DNA from 2 places in the Ruegeria sp. CDSC081 genome. Region 1 is predicted to be linked to the other one. Evidence: riboswitches for the same ligand, from Rfam matches in the RefSeq annotation. Region 1 holds a riboswitch; the other holds the start of a gene.

Region 1 (7,338 bases):
TCTGGTCGGTGCCACCCCCATTGCACCGGATCAGCAATTTGCCGTCGCGCTTAACAATTATCGCGCCAGCGGGGGCGGGCATTTCCCATTTGCGGGTAATGCGCAACGTATCGACATGCCCATCCTGCCGGTCCAGCAAGCCCTGCTGGATTATCTGTCAGGCACCTTGGTCAGCGATCCGCTGGAAGAGGCCCAGGAACCCTTCAGAATCACCAGTAACACTGGTACGCAGGCGATCTTACGCACCGGTCCAAATGCCCACCGACATCTGCAGGACATTAAGGAATTTGATCCACAAGTCCTTGGAACCGACGAAAATGGCTTTTTACGGATTCTTCTGACCTTCTGACGGGTTGTGTTTTTCCGGCCAACTGCCTATATCCACCCTCGAGAGGTTGGCGCGGGCGAGCGCCTCGCCAACCTGGTCAGATCCGGAAGGAAGCAGCCACAACGAGCCCCGCTTGGGTCGATGTCCAACCTCTCACTTACGCGCAACGACTGCCGCAGGAGGGACTTTATGATTGTAGCAATGACCCTTCGGGCAGAGCGTTTCCGGGACTAACCCCCGCTCTTGCCTGAACACGTTACCGATGGGTGCGCGCCTGCCACCCTGATGGTTTCCTGTATCTGAACACAGGCAGAACAATGTCCAAAACACTTTCGGACCTGGGATGGTCCTCTCATTTTGCAGCCCAACATGCTGTGAACCCTACCTGCACACCGCATCGCATCAACGCCGTCCATCGTGATCGCCTGATCGGCCTGAATGCGCTTGGCGGCACATCTGATCTGACCCCTGACCGATCAACCGGCGAATTTGCGGTTGGCGATTGGGTCCTTGCGGATGATCAAAACCGCATTCGGCATCTTTTGGAGCGCAAAAGCCTCTTGCAACGCCGGGCCGCAGGCACCGGTGCGCAGGTTCAGCTGATCGCGGCGAATGTGGACGTGCTGTATATCGTCAGTTCCTGCAATGCCGATTTCAATCTGGCCCGGCTTGAACGTTATCTGGCACTGGCGCATCAGGCCGGATGCTATCCGGTTGTTGTCCTGACCAAGGCCGACAGCTGCCCTGACCCAGAGAGCTATGCCAGTCAGGCCAGTTCGCTGGCTCGGTTTCTGACCGTTCTAACCGTCAACGCGCTGGAGGCGTCAGAGATTGATCCGATCCTGTCCTGGTGCCCTGCCGGGCAAACTGCTGCTTTGGTCGGCTCATCCGGTGTCGGCAAAACCACATTGGCGAACGCCATGACTGGTCAGGCCGGGACAACGGCGGGGATCCGCGAGGATGACGCACGGGGTCGCCACACCACGACCCATCGTGCGCTTCACCCGATGCGAAACGGGGGGTGGCTGATTGATACGCCAGGAATGCGCGCCCTGCGTTTGATGGATGCCCAAGACGGCGTGGATGAGGTTTTCTCCGACCTTCTGGAATTGGCTGCAACGTGCCGGTTCTCAGATTGCCAGCACCAGGCCGAACCCGGTTGTGCTGTGCAGGAGGCGATTGCCAATGGCGTGATTGAGCCCGACCGGTTGGCGCGCTGGCACAAGCTTCGGCGCGAAGATCAGAGGAATTCCGAGACCCTCGCGCAGTCACGGGCACGTGACAAAGCCTTTGGCAAAATGGTGCGATCCGTCATGCACGACAAAAAGTCCCGCAGCAGACACTAAGCGTGACAAAAAGGCGCCTCGTTTTCAGGCAATCAACCGGGGCCAAACCGCCCGGTTTCTGCGGGCAAAAGCGCCAATATGACCGATCTCAGGCGCTCCGAATTCATTCGGAGACAACAGATGTCGCCGCGCCTTCGGCCCATACAGATCGGCAAGCCGCCAGACTGCGTCTGGCGGCACCATCTGGTCGTCCTCGAAGGCGAACAGGTCCACCGGTGTATTCGATTGCGCCCATCTCGCTTCGGGCAGAGCGTCACCGATCTGCGGCACATAATTCTGCGGCGCCGTGCACCAGCTGCGCCATTGCCAATAGACCGGGCCCGGCAAATCGGCACCGATCCCCACAGCTTTGCCCGGCAGATACCCCAGTGCATTCACTGCCAGACGCCCGTGGCCGTGCCAGAACAACCACGCCAGCCCGCGATAGGGCCAGGGATGGTCGGACAGAGTAACCAGCCCCGAACATACACAGATCATCCGGTCGATCTGATCAATATCCGGCTGCACCGGCCCCAGCAAGCCGCCAAGGGAATGACCGATGCTCCACTGCAAAGCCTCCGGGAACCGCCTGCGCATCTCAGCCCGTGCGGCGGGCATGTCGACCAAGGCCCAATCCGCCATGGTCACCTCGGAGGTTTTGAGTTTGTCGCGCAGCGAATGCCCGAAATCGCTGTAGTCATAGGTCAAACAGGCAATACCCTGTTCGGCGGCCAGCCAACGGGCAAAATGCTGGTAATAGTCGCGCGGCACTGCAGTTGCGCTGTGAATCACCACGGCGACCTTCGGCTCGGTTTCAGGCAGATACAGCCGCGCCGACAGGCTGGCAGAGCCTGAGGCAAAATCAAAGTCCTTAGTCTGGACGCAGGGCGTGGTATCAAGCATGGCGCTTCCGACAAATTCTGAACTACTCGGTTCACTCAACAATCGGCCCGATTTCGGCCACCAGAGTCAAGATTTCATCAAGATGACCAAACGTCCGGTTTGCACCCCAACAGGTGGCTTGACTCGGGGTCTGCATAGCCGCTAGCGATGTGGTGATGGTTCTTGCCCCGGAATTGGGGCGGGATGAAAAGGGAACACGGTGCGGTCTGCCCCGGCGATGCCGGAAAGGGCCAACTCCGCGACTGCCCCCGCAACTGTAAGCGGTGAGCAATGCCGAAATACCACTGGCCCCAGGGCTGGGAAGGTCGGCAAAGCGACGACCCGCAAGTCAGGAGACCTGCCATCGTATCGAAACCGAAACTCGGGCGGGGTGTCCGGGCAGGTCGTCAGCGCGCTGTCACACCTGATCCTCACCCTTCGTCCTGCGCGCGGAGGGCGCATTATGATCTGGAAGACAAAAACACACGAATTCACCGCAACCATCTGTCAGAGGACCGGGAAACCCTGCCCCGCCCTTGCCCGAATGGCACGCGCCATGGCCGAGGCGATGGCGACGGCAAGGCCTGCGACATCCAAAACATTCGAGGTCGAAGGCACCAGCGATCTGACCCATTGCACCGAAGGCTGCACGGCCCGCTTTCGGGCCCAGTCAGAACAGATCAGGGTCTATTGCGGCACCAGCACGGACACGCCGACAGAAAAGCTGGACGCCTATGGCGACATGATGTTCGAGCCGGAGTTCATCCAGAAATCCGCTGGTTTTCTGTCAGAACCACCCTGTGCGATGCTCGACGTATCGACCCTGCCGCCGCGCAGCGACAGTATTCCGTATCAAGTGTCTGCCTGATTCAGGGAAGGGTTCGGGCCGGCAACCCCGCCCAGTCCTTTTGCGCGTCGGTTTCCACCGCGCAGGGCCGCACCGCACGCAACCGCCGAAGCGCTTGGCCAGGCGCTTCGCCGCATTCCACCATTAGCCGCATCACAACCATCCCCGAGCGTCCGCACCCACCGCGGCAATGCACCAGCACCTTGCCGCCACTGGCAAGGACATGTTGGGCGGCGGCGCTGGCTTGCGGCCAAAGCGCCTCAACCTCAGGCGTGGGGGCGCCGAAATCGGAGACCGGAAGGTGGACCCAGGCAATCCGTTCGCGCTGCAGGTCCTCCTCGATTGAACGCGCGCCGGAGTGCTGGAACTCATCCGAGGTCGTCATCGAGATGACCAGGTCCGGCGCCCAATCCCGGATTACTGCGAAATCCCCAGCATAATCGCCCGTGACACCCGGCAGTGGGCACAGAGCGATCTGCCCTTTGCCCAATCCAAGAGGGTGAATTGCAAAACTCTCCAACACAGCTCCTTTACCTGCATCACCACATGGGGCTAAAGCCCCTCATGATTTACCGGCTCTGATGCAACTTGCCAAAACGAAATTCCTTTTCGCGCGCGGTGGACGCGGACGGCGGGGGTCTCTACGCTGCAAACCTGACACGAATCCAACAGAGCAGACATGACCGACACGCCCAGCCCCGCCTATCAGGTTCTCGCGCGGAAATACCGCCCGGAAACTTTTGCTGACCTCGTCGGTCAGAACGCAATGGTGCGCACGCTGAAAAACGCGTTCGAGGCCGACCGGATTGCACAAGCCTTCATCATGACTGGCATCCGCGGCACCGGTAAGACGACCACGGCACGGATCATCGCCAAGGGCATGAACTGCATCGGTCCTGATGGGCAAGGCAAGCCCACGACCGAGCCTTGCGGCCAGTGCGAACATTGCGTCGCCATCATGGAAGGTCGCCATGTCGACGTGATGGAAATGGACGCCGCCAGCCGAACCGGCGTGAATGATATCCGCGAAATCATCGACTCGGTCCGATACCGCGCCGCCAGTGCGCGCTATAAGATCTACATCATCGACGAGGTTCACATGCTTTCGACCAGCGCGTTCAACGCGCTGCTCAAGACGTTGGAAGAACCTCCTGCGCATGTGAAGTTCATCTTTGCCACGACCGAAATCCGCAAAGTCCCGGTGACTGTTCTGTCGCGGTGCCAACGATTTGACCTGCGCCGGATCGAACCCGAGGACATGATTGGCCTGCTCAATAAGATCGCAGCGGCTGAGAAGGCACAGATCGCGGATGATGCCCTGGCGCTGATCACCCGCGCGGCCGAAGGGTCGGCGCGCGACGCAACTTCGCTGCTGGATCAGGCAATCAGCCATGGGGCCGGTGAAACCAGCGCCGATCAGGTGCGCGCGATGCTGGGTCTGGCCGACCGGGGCCGGGTATTGGACTTGATGGAAATGATCCTGCGAGGGGATGCAGCAAACGCGCTGACTGAATTGGGCGGGCAATATGCCGAAGGGGCCGATCCGCTATCCGTGCTGCGCGATCTGGCCGAAATCACGCACTGGGTTTCGGTTGTGAAGATCACGCCAGACGCAGCCGAGGACCCGACGGTTTCCCCTGATGAACGTGCTCGTGGTCAGCAAATGGCCGAGGCCCTGCCAATGCGCGTTTTGACCCGGATGTGGCAGATGTTGCTGAAAGCGCTGGAAGAGGTATCGGCCGCGCCAAATGCCATGATGGCTGCTGAAATGGCCGTTATCCGCCTGACCCATGTTGCCGACTTGCCCAGCCCCGAAGAGCTGATCAAGCGCCTGCAGGACAACCCGCCACCGCCTCCGAATGGCGGTCCTGGCGGTGGTATGGCCGTGCCCTCTCAGGCTCCGGTACAAGCGGCATCATCTTCTTACGTGTCCGCAACTAGCAGCCCCGCCGGCGCACCTTCGGCCGCTCTGGCCCATGATATCCAATCGGCGCTGGCACGGTATCCGAGTTTTGACCACGTGGTTGAATTGATCCGCACCAATCGGGATGTGAAACTCCTGGTCGAGGTCGAAAACGGGGTGCGGCTGGTTTCTTACCAACCGGGGCGGATCGAGTTCACCCCGACACAGAACGCACCCACAGATCTGGCAGCGAGACTGGGTTCGTCACTGCAACGATGGACTGGCAACCGCTGGGCTGTGTCGATTGTGGCCGATGGTGAGGTTGCGACCATCGCCGAGATTCGAGACGCCGCCGAGCTGGCGTTGAAAGCAGAGGCTGAGAAACACCCGTTGGTTCAGGCGGTGCTCATGCAATTTCCGAAGGCACGCATCAAGCGGATTGAAACACCGGAAGAACGTGCCGCCAAGGTGGAAACCGAGGCGCTGCCCGAGGTCGAAGACGAATGGGACCCGTTCGAGGAAGACTGAAACCGTCCCATCTTACCCAACTGGAAACCTCCCGGGCCCAACGAGAGGAAAGGTCTTGCCAAAGGCCTTGACGACGGGCGGGAGCCAGCTCGGCCCTTGTGCCGCGCCGACCGCGCCCGTATTTAGGCGTCAAACCGGATATTAGGAGAATACCGATGCTCAAAGGACTCGGCGGCCTGGGTGACATGGCCAAGATGATGAAATCCGCGCAGGATCTACAGACCAAGATGACGGATATGCAGGAAGAGCTGAATACCATCATGGTTGTCGGCGAATCCGGTGCAGGGCTGGTCAAGGCAACAGCCACGGCCAAGGGAGAGCTGAAAGGTCTCGATATCGACCCGTCAATCTTTAACGGCGACGACAAGGAAGTGGTCGAAGATCTGATCCTGGCCGCCGTCAAAGATGCTCAGGCCAAGGCCGCAGAACGGTCGCAGGCTGAGATGGCTAAGCTGACCGAAGGTATGGGCCTGCCCGCAGACATCAAGCTGCCGTTCTGATAGGCACTCCTGACGAAATACCGGCCGGGCCCAACTGCCCGGCCCTTATGCAGGAGCAAGCGCAGTGAGTTCGAACAGCGATATCGACAATCTGATCGACCTGATGGCCAAACTGCCAGGCCTCGGCCCACGTTCGGCCCGTCGCGCAGTGCTGCATTTGATCCGCAAACGCGCCCTTCTGCTGACACCGCTTGCGGACGCGATGCAACAGGTTGCCATCACTGCCCGTGAGTGCCTGAATTGCGGCAATGTAGGCACTTCGGATATCTGCGACATCTGCGATAGCGAAGTCCGCGCGACCGGAGAGCTGTGCGTCGTCGAAGACGTCGCCGACCTTTGGGCGATGGAACGCGCAGCGGTTTTCAAAGGCCGCTATCACGTGCTGGGCGGCACCTTGTCGGCATTAGATGGAGTCGGCCCGGATGAGCTGCGCATTCCTCGCCTCAAGGATCGGGTCACAGCCGAGGGGATCACCGAAGTCATTCTGGCGCTGAACGCCACTGTCGATGGCCAGACCACCGCGCACTATATAGCCGATCAACTGGACGGGCAGGTGCGCCTGACCTCGCTGGCGCAGGGCGTGCCGATTGGCGGCGAGTTGGACTACCTGGATGACGGGACGATTACGGCGGCGCTGAGGGCGCGGAAGGAGTTGTAGTTGAGCTTCGACACTTGGTAGAATTCAAATATCAAGTTTACACAAATACTGTATCCAGCCTAACATTCTACGCATCGATTAAGCAGATTTAGAATGCGTTTTTCATATGTTGAGATATATATTGAAGGCCCTGTTCGGATCATCGCGCAAACGATCTAGGGTGGTGCCCTTCCAACCAACTAAACGACCTGCGATCACCGGAGCACGACCGGTTCCGTCAAAGCAGCCGCCCTCGGCTTATCCAACCACACGGACTCTCAAAGGCAAGTGCCACGTAATCGACGGCGACACGATCGTGATAAGCGGCACCAAGATCAGGGTTGCCGGAATCGATGCGCCCGAGCTTGAGCATCCCTGGGGCAAGAAA
Region 2 (7,338 bases), on a different contig from region 1:
TAATAGGGCGCAAAGCCGACAGCGCGATCGCCACATCCTCGTCCGCAGCCCGCAGCAGCGCCCGGTTCTGTTCCAGCAAACCGCTGGTATTATAAGCTCCGATGAACGCATCGGTCAGGTTATCGGCCCAAACCGCCTTACCGGGCAACGTGCCCAGAGCAATACCCGCAGTCACTGCCAGAGTCCTGACCAGCTTGCCTCCTGCTGCAAAACGCATGGCGAAATCCTCTCAAATCAAAATAACGCAGCCCTCAGGGCAGTTTGCGTCTTTGTGTTGAACTAATCAAGGCAGCAGATAAATCTGCCCGCCGACTATAGCGAAAATGCACTCTCGGCCGAGAAAGCCTTCAGAACAGGTGCACTGGCGTTGAATGCCTGGCGCCAGGTAACGCGATCGCCTGATTTGTGGCCTATACGGACGGTCCCAAGATCACCTTCCATGAACAGGCAGGCGATACGCCCATGATCCTTAAGCTGGTCAATCAATGCAGACGGAACCTCTTCTACACCGCCCTGGATCATGACCACGTCATAAGGCCCATGCTCGGCAGCGCCCTCATCCAGCGGCCCCACGTGAACGACCACATTATCCGCGTCAGCCTCCATCAGCAGAGTTTGCGCTTCGGCAGCTAGCGCTTCATCCGCTTCCACCGCTACGACCAACTGCGCCATACGGGCTGCAACAGCCGTCGAATATCCCAGCGCCGGAGCAATATCCAGAACAACCTCATCATTGGTAATGTTCAGCACATCCAACATCTTGGCCAGTGTTCTCGGTTCCAGAATGCAGCGTCCAGCCTCAAGTTCTATCATACCCTCGACATAGGCGGCTTCGCGTTGCGCGTCTGGCACAAAATTCTCGCGCTTGACGGACAGCATGGCATCAATGATCGGGAACTTGGTAACGTCCGAAGGCCGGACCTGCGTATCGACCATGGTGCGGCGGCGGGCTGCGAAATCTGTCATTGGATCGCTCATTCATTTCCCAAGGTTGATGGGCTTGTGCCACATCCCGGGCAAACCAGCAACGGCCCGCAAGCGGAAACTTTCGTCTGTCGTGAAGATTTTAGAGTGATCCGAATGGGTGATCCAATTTTCAGTACCTCAAATTTAGACCGAACCCACTGGACGCCCCGGATTAAAGCTGCTAAAACGCCTGTCACACCACGGCAAGTATTTGATATTACTTGAAAAGGCGAGTTGGCGGAGTGGTGACGCAGCGGATTGCAAATCCGTGTACACCGGTTCGATTCCGGTACTCGCCTCCAATACTTTCAAACAGTTGCTTCGCATTCGGTTTTTTCGAGCCTGCGACACGCCGTCTCGCCACTGCAGTGCTCTGCTGAGTGAAGCTTGACACCGGATTGATCAGAAGGCGGTGAACTCACTGGCTCGGCCGGTAAATTTGACCGCTCTATCGAATCCACGCGATATGCCCTTTGAAGTAACTGGCCCGCGAATCCTTTCGTCTGGATATCTTCGAGGCGCAAAGCCCAAACTCGCCTGCCGTCATTTTGCATGTGGCTGACCAAACATGCCGCTGACAGGCATTGGCAGGTCGCTTTTCCATTCTCGATGATTACCGTGCGTTTGCCGCGCTTGACAAGCCCCCTGCCCGTGCCGCATGTCCCATCCGTTGGTGTCTGCACATGCAGATGAAAAGGGAATGCGTCAGCGGTCATCCGTCAAACGCAGCCGCCCCCGCGACCGTGACCGGAGAGGGTGCCCAAAGCCACTGGCCAGACGGGCCGGGAAGGCGGGACATCTGCCAGAGGCCAGCCTCTGACATCCGCAAGCCGGGAGACCTGCCAACATCCGAAGTTGAAACCGGACGGGGTGATCCGGTGTCGGGCCCATGTCGCAATACGTGGCCCGCATGAAACCCCGTCCCCCGCGAAGAGGATTTGGGGGGATGAGAGACATGACCGAGACCACACCGGTTGAACTGCTGGTGTGCACGACCTGCCGCCGCGGCCTGCCCGTCGAGAATGATGCAGATCGTCCTGGGGCGTTGCTGCACAAGGCGTTGGAGCAGGCAGAACTTCCTGATGGCGTCACTTTGAAGGCAGTAGAATGCCTTTCAAATTGCGATCAGGGCTGCTCGATTGTGCTGCGTGGCGGACCGAAACGTTGGACCTTTGTCTATGAGCATCTCGATGAAACCGATCATGTCGAGACCATTGTTGAAGGCGCGACCAAATATCTCGCGACCCAAGATGGCCTCGTTAAATGGCGCGAACGTCCTGAACATTTCCGCAAAAACTGTGCGGCCCGCATTCCCCCGATTGGAGCTTAGATATGAGCAATCTCGAAAAACTGCCCGTCACTGTGATCACCGGCTTTCTGGGCTCGGGAAAGACCACGCTGGTGCGTCATCTGATGCAGAACCCGCAGGGCAAGCGCCTGGCCATTGTGGTCAACGAGTTTGGAGATGTTGGCGTCGATGGCGAAATCCTCAAATCCTGCGCGATCCCCGATTGCCCGGCGGAAAACATTATGGAATTGGCCAATGGATGCATCTGCTGCACCGTGGCAGATGATTTCATCCCGACCATCGAGGCGCTGATGGCGCTAGAGCCGCGCCCCGATCACATTCTGATCGAAACCTCTGGCTTGGCCCTGCCCAAGCCGCTGCTGAAAGCGTTCGACTGGCCGGATATCCGCTCGAAAATCACCGTGGATGGCGTAATTGCTCTGGCCGATGCCGAAGCTGTGGCCGCCGGTCGCTTTGCCCCGAATGTCGCTGCGGTGGATGCCCAGCGCCTGGCCGATGACTCGATTGATCACGAAACGCCGCTATCCGAGGTGTTCGAGGACCAGATCTCCTGCGCCGACATCATTCTGCTGACCAAGCCTGATCTTGCTGGCCCCGAGGGGGTCGCCAAGGCCAAGGAAATCATCGCGGCAGAGGCTCCGCGCCCGCTGCCCGTGGTCGAAGTGGCCGAAGGCGCTGTGGATGTACGTGTTGTGCTGGGGCTTGAGGCCGCTGCTGAAGATGACATGGAGGCACGTCCCAGCCATCACGATGGCCACCACGATCACGAGCATGATGATTTCGAAAGCATCATTGTCGAGCTGCCGGAACAGACCGATCCGGCCCAGTTGGTCGCCAATATCGAACGTCTGGCGAATGAACTGAACATCCTGCGGGTCAAAGGCTATGCCGCTGTTACCGGCAAACCCATGCGCCTTTTGGTGCAGGCAGTCGGGGCCCGTGTGCGTCATCAGTACGACCGCCCGTGGGAGCCAGGTGAAGAGCGTCGCTCGCGTCTGGTGGTCATCGCCGAGCATGACGACATCAAAGAGGCTGAAATCCGCGAAATCCTCGTGGGTGTAACCGAGGCCGCCGAGTAAGCCATGCACGTCGTCTTCCGCGAAAGCCACGGGTTAGAGGAAACGGAGACCCCAACCGATCTGGGCCAGAGCCCGGCGGATCTGGTGGTGCTGTCCTTTTCCGACAGTGACCTTGGCGCTTTCGCGGCAGGCTGGCATCGTGGTGGTGGACCCGAAGGCCGGATGCCGACCCTGCGGCTGGCCAATCTAACGGCGCTGAAACACCCGCTTTCTGTCGACACCTATGTCGAGCAGACGCTGGAGGGCGCCAAAGGTATCCTGATCCGCCTGATCGGTGGCGTGCCCTACTGGTCCTATGGCTTGCAGCAGGTTCTGGCACTGGCTCAAGCTAAGGGCATTGCCGTTGCTGTGCTGCCTGCGGATGGACGTGAAGATACGCGGCTGGATGACTATTCTACCCTGCCCGTTTCAACCCTGCGGCGGCTGGCGCATCTTTGCGACACAGGCGGTGAGGTCGCAGCGCAGGCTGCGCTGGCGCAAATGGCACTGGCCGCGGGGCTTTATTCTGGCCCGGTGATGGGGGCCAAGACGATCCCGGAATGTGGCGTATGGTGCCCGGATCGCGGTGTGATCCCGGCGGATACCGCATTCGCCGGTGATGCCAAGCGCATCCTCGTGACCTTCTATCGCGCCTATCTGACCTCGGCAGACACTGCCCCGGTCGCGGCCCTGATCCACCGTCTGCGTGCGCGTGGGTTTCAGGCTGTTGGCCTATTTGCGCCGTCGCTCAAAGCCCCTACCGCCGCTGACTGGCTGCGCGAACAGGTCGTAGCGCTGGCCCCCTCGGCAATCATCAACGCCACCTCCTTTTCGGGCAAAGGCGCCTCGGGAACGTCCCCGCTGGACGCCGCCAATGTGCCGGTATTTCAGGTCGCCTTGTCCACCGCACGCCGCAAGGCTTGGGTCGATGCGGAACGCGGGCTGTCCCCCGCCGACCTCGCAATGCATGTGGTCCTGCCCGAGGTGGATGGCCGCATTTCGGCGGGCATCGCTTCGTTCAAGGAACCGGGCAAGCGCGACCCGTATCTGGAATATTCCCGTTTTGCTCACTGCCCCGAGCCGGAACGGATTGAGGCGATCATTGACCGGGTCGACGGCTGGCTGGGCCTGACCGATAAACCCAAAGCCGATCAGAGACCGGGGCTGGTGCTGTCCACCTATCCCGGCAAGGATTGGCAGATGGCCCATGCGGTGGGCCTGGATGCACTGGCCTCGGCCGAGGCGATGCTGTCCGATCTGCAGGCCGAAGGCTATGACACCGCACCCGGCGCGCCGATTGCCGAGACGCTTTTGGATGCGCGACTGTCTTGGCCGCTCGCGGCCTATCAAACCGCGCTGGCGGACCTGCCGGAGCAGCTGCAAACGGATCTGCAATCCATTTGGGGCAAGCCCGAGGACGACCCGTTTTTTGCCGATGGTGCCTTCCACTTTACCGCCCTGAACCGGGGCAAGACGCTGATCGCGCTGCAACCCGAACGCGGCACACCCGAGCTGCGCGATGACGACTATCACGACCTGTCCCGCACCCCGCGCCACAGCTATGTTGCCTTCTATCTCTGGCTGCGTAAGGGGCATGGCGCGGACGCGCTGATCCATATCGGCGCGCATGGCACGTTGGAATGGCTGCCAGGCAAATCGGTCGCCCTGTCCCAAAACTGCTGGCCTGAGGCGTTGGTCCGCGATCTGCCGGTGATCTACCCCTTTATCGTGAATGACCCCGGCGAGGCCGCACAGGCCAAGCGCCGGATCGGCGCGGTTACACTGGGCCATATCCCACCCCCGATGCGAACAAGTGACACGCCGGACCGTATGGTGCGGCTGGAATCCCTGCTGGACGAATTCTCGAACGCCGACGGGCTGGACCCCAAACGCCGCGACCGACTACAAGAAGACATACGGGATGAGGCGCAGGCCATTGGTCTGGAAAGCGATCTGGGTCTGAATCAGGCAACCTGTACCGCCGAAGCGATCACCCGTATCGACCGATTTGTCTGCGACATCAAAGAAAGCCAGTTCGGCGACGGCTTGCACGTCTTTGGCCGCGTCCCCGAAGTGACCGGCAATTTTGATGCCACGCCTTCGGCGCATGCGGAACGTCAATCACTTTTGGACGCACTGGCCGGGAAACGGATCGAGGCTGGCCCCTCTGGCTCACCCTATCGCGGGCGCTCGGACGTGCTGCCGACAGGGCGAAATCTTTACACCACCGATCCGCGTTCGGTTCCAACTCGCGCGGCCTATACCCAAGGTGTCAAACTGGCCGAGGAACTAGTGCGGCGGCATCTGCAGGAAGAAGGCGATTACCCCAAGGGGCTGATTGTCGACCTCTGGGGCTCGGCCACGATGCGCACTGCGGGTGAAGAATTCGCCATGGCGCTTCACCTGCTGGGTGTGAAACCGGTTTGGGACAAGGGGTCGGAGCGGGTTTCCGGTATCGAGGTGCTGCCAATCACTGATCTCAGCCGTCCACGGCTAGACGTGACCTTGCGTGTCTCGGGCCTGTTCCGCGATGTATTCCCGACGCTTTCTGCGCTGTATGGCCAGGCAGTGCGAGCATTGTGTGAACGGGACGAGGCAGGAGACTGGAACCCATATGCCGGGCAGGCACCGGCCGCCCGTGTCTATGGCCCCGCCCCCGGCAGCTATGGCCTGAACATGACGCAGCTATCCGAAATCTATACGGACGAAGCGCGCGCACAGGCCGGTCAGGCTTGGCTGGATGCCAGTTCCTTTGCGCTTGAGGGCGAGCAAATTGCACGGGATGTCGATGGTATTACCCAACGCGTTGCCCTTGCCGACAGCTTTGTTCACCTTCAGGACCTGACCGAAACCGATCTGCTGTTGGCCAATGACTATGCCACGCATGAGGCCGGTTTTGCCGCCGCCAAGAAAGTCACTGGCGGTACTGCGCAGCTGTACCATCTGGACAATACCAACCCAGACACACCCCGCGCCCGAACCCTGTCTGAGGAAATCAGCCGCGTTGTCCACGCGCGCGCGGCTAATCCTGACTGGATCGCAGGAATGCAACGGCACGGATTCCGCGGCGCCGCCGAGATCGCGGCAACGCTGGATCATATGGCAAGCTTTGCCCATCTGTCGGGAACCGTTGCACCGCATCTGTTTGACATCTACCACGATGCCACACTGGGTAACGCCGAGGTTGATGCCTTTCTGCAAGAGAAGAACCCACAGGCGCATCAGGCCATGCAGGATCGGTTCCGTGCGCTGCTCGAGGCTGGCTTGTGGAACACGCGCCGAAACTCGATCCGAGCCGATCTGGAGGGGTTGGGATGAGTGCACCGATCGTTCAGGGCTGGTGCCCCGGCGCCCATCGCCCGATGATGTCGGGGGACGGGTTGGTCGTGCGGGTTCGGCCGCGGTTGGCGCGCCTTGAGGCAGCGCAGATGTTAGGCCTGTGCGAACTTGCCGACCGGTTCGGCAATGGCACCATTGACCTGACCAATCGCGCCAATCTGCAACTGCGCGGTGTGGCCGAGGCCGATCACCAACCTTTGCTAGAAGAACTCGCTGCGCTGAACCTTTTGGATGCGGAACCGGGTATCGAGGTGCGGCGCAATATTCTGGTGACGCCGCTCTACCAATCCGGCGATCTTACCGCACGACTGACGCAGGAACTGACCGACCGGTTGGGTGAATTGCCGTCGCTACCAGCCAAGTTTGGGTTTGCCATCGACACCGGACCAAATCGCCTGTTGGTCGGGGATTCGGCGGATATCCGGCTGGAGACAGGCCCCGACGGGCTGATCCTACGCGCTGATGGGGCCGAAACAGGGCGTCGCGTGACCGAAAAAATCGCCATCGACCACCTGATCGCGCTGGCCGAATGGTTCGCGGATCACCACACTCCCGAGGCCCGGCGCATGGCCCGCGTGGTTGCGACACAGGATTTGCCGTCAGAATGCCAAGGCAGCGCACCGGGTGATGTTGGCGCTCTGCCTGAGCCGGGCATCGTGGAACTGG

The links. A riboswitch is a leader RNA that binds a small molecule or an ion and turns the genes downstream of it on or off. The one in region 1 is predicted to bind cobalamin.
Region 2: it holds a riboswitch for cobalamin, as region 1 does, so the genes downstream of both, AC2FH9_RS08060 (DUF1636 family protein) here and AC2FH9_RS14700 (hypothetical protein) in region 1, are expected to answer to the same signal.

Annotation. Positions count from the first base shown of each region.
Region 1 covers NZ_JBXWNS010000007.1:134,541-141,878, reverse strand. The annotation lists gene AC2FH9_RS14720 (5'-nucleotidase C-terminal domain-containing protein) at 1-349, shown strand, start outside; RNA gene ffs (signal recognition particle sRNA small type) at 389-487, shown strand; gene rsgA (ribosome small subunit-dependent GTPase A) at 646-1,674, shown strand; gene AC2FH9_RS14705 (alpha/beta hydrolase family protein) at 1,699-2,556, opposite strand; cobalamin riboswitch at 2,696-2,915, shown strand; gene AC2FH9_RS14700 (hypothetical protein) at 2,999-3,403, shown strand; gene AC2FH9_RS14695 (protein-tyrosine phosphatase family protein) at 3,405-3,905, opposite strand; gene AC2FH9_RS14690 (DNA polymerase III subunit gamma/tau) at 4,062-5,813, shown strand; gene AC2FH9_RS14685 (YbaB/EbfC family nucleoid-associated protein) at 5,969-6,313, shown strand; gene recR (recombination mediator RecR) at 6,378-6,971, shown strand; gene AC2FH9_RS14675 (thermonuclease family protein) at 7,135-7,338, shown strand, end outside.
Region 2 covers NZ_JBXWNS010000004.1:64,760-72,097, reverse strand. The annotation lists gene AC2FH9_RS08075 (TolC family outer membrane protein) at 1-217, opposite strand, end outside; gene AC2FH9_RS08070 (protein-L-isoaspartate O-methyltransferase family protein) at 313-966, opposite strand; tRNA gene AC2FH9_RS08065 (tRNA-Cys) at 1,195-1,268, shown strand; cobalamin riboswitch at 1,621-1,827, shown strand; gene AC2FH9_RS08060 (DUF1636 family protein) at 1,922-2,296, shown strand; gene cobW (cobalamin biosynthesis protein CobW) at 2,299-3,354, shown strand; gene cobN (cobaltochelatase subunit CobN) at 3,358-6,651, shown strand; gene cobG (precorrin-3B synthase) at 6,648-7,338, shown strand, end outside.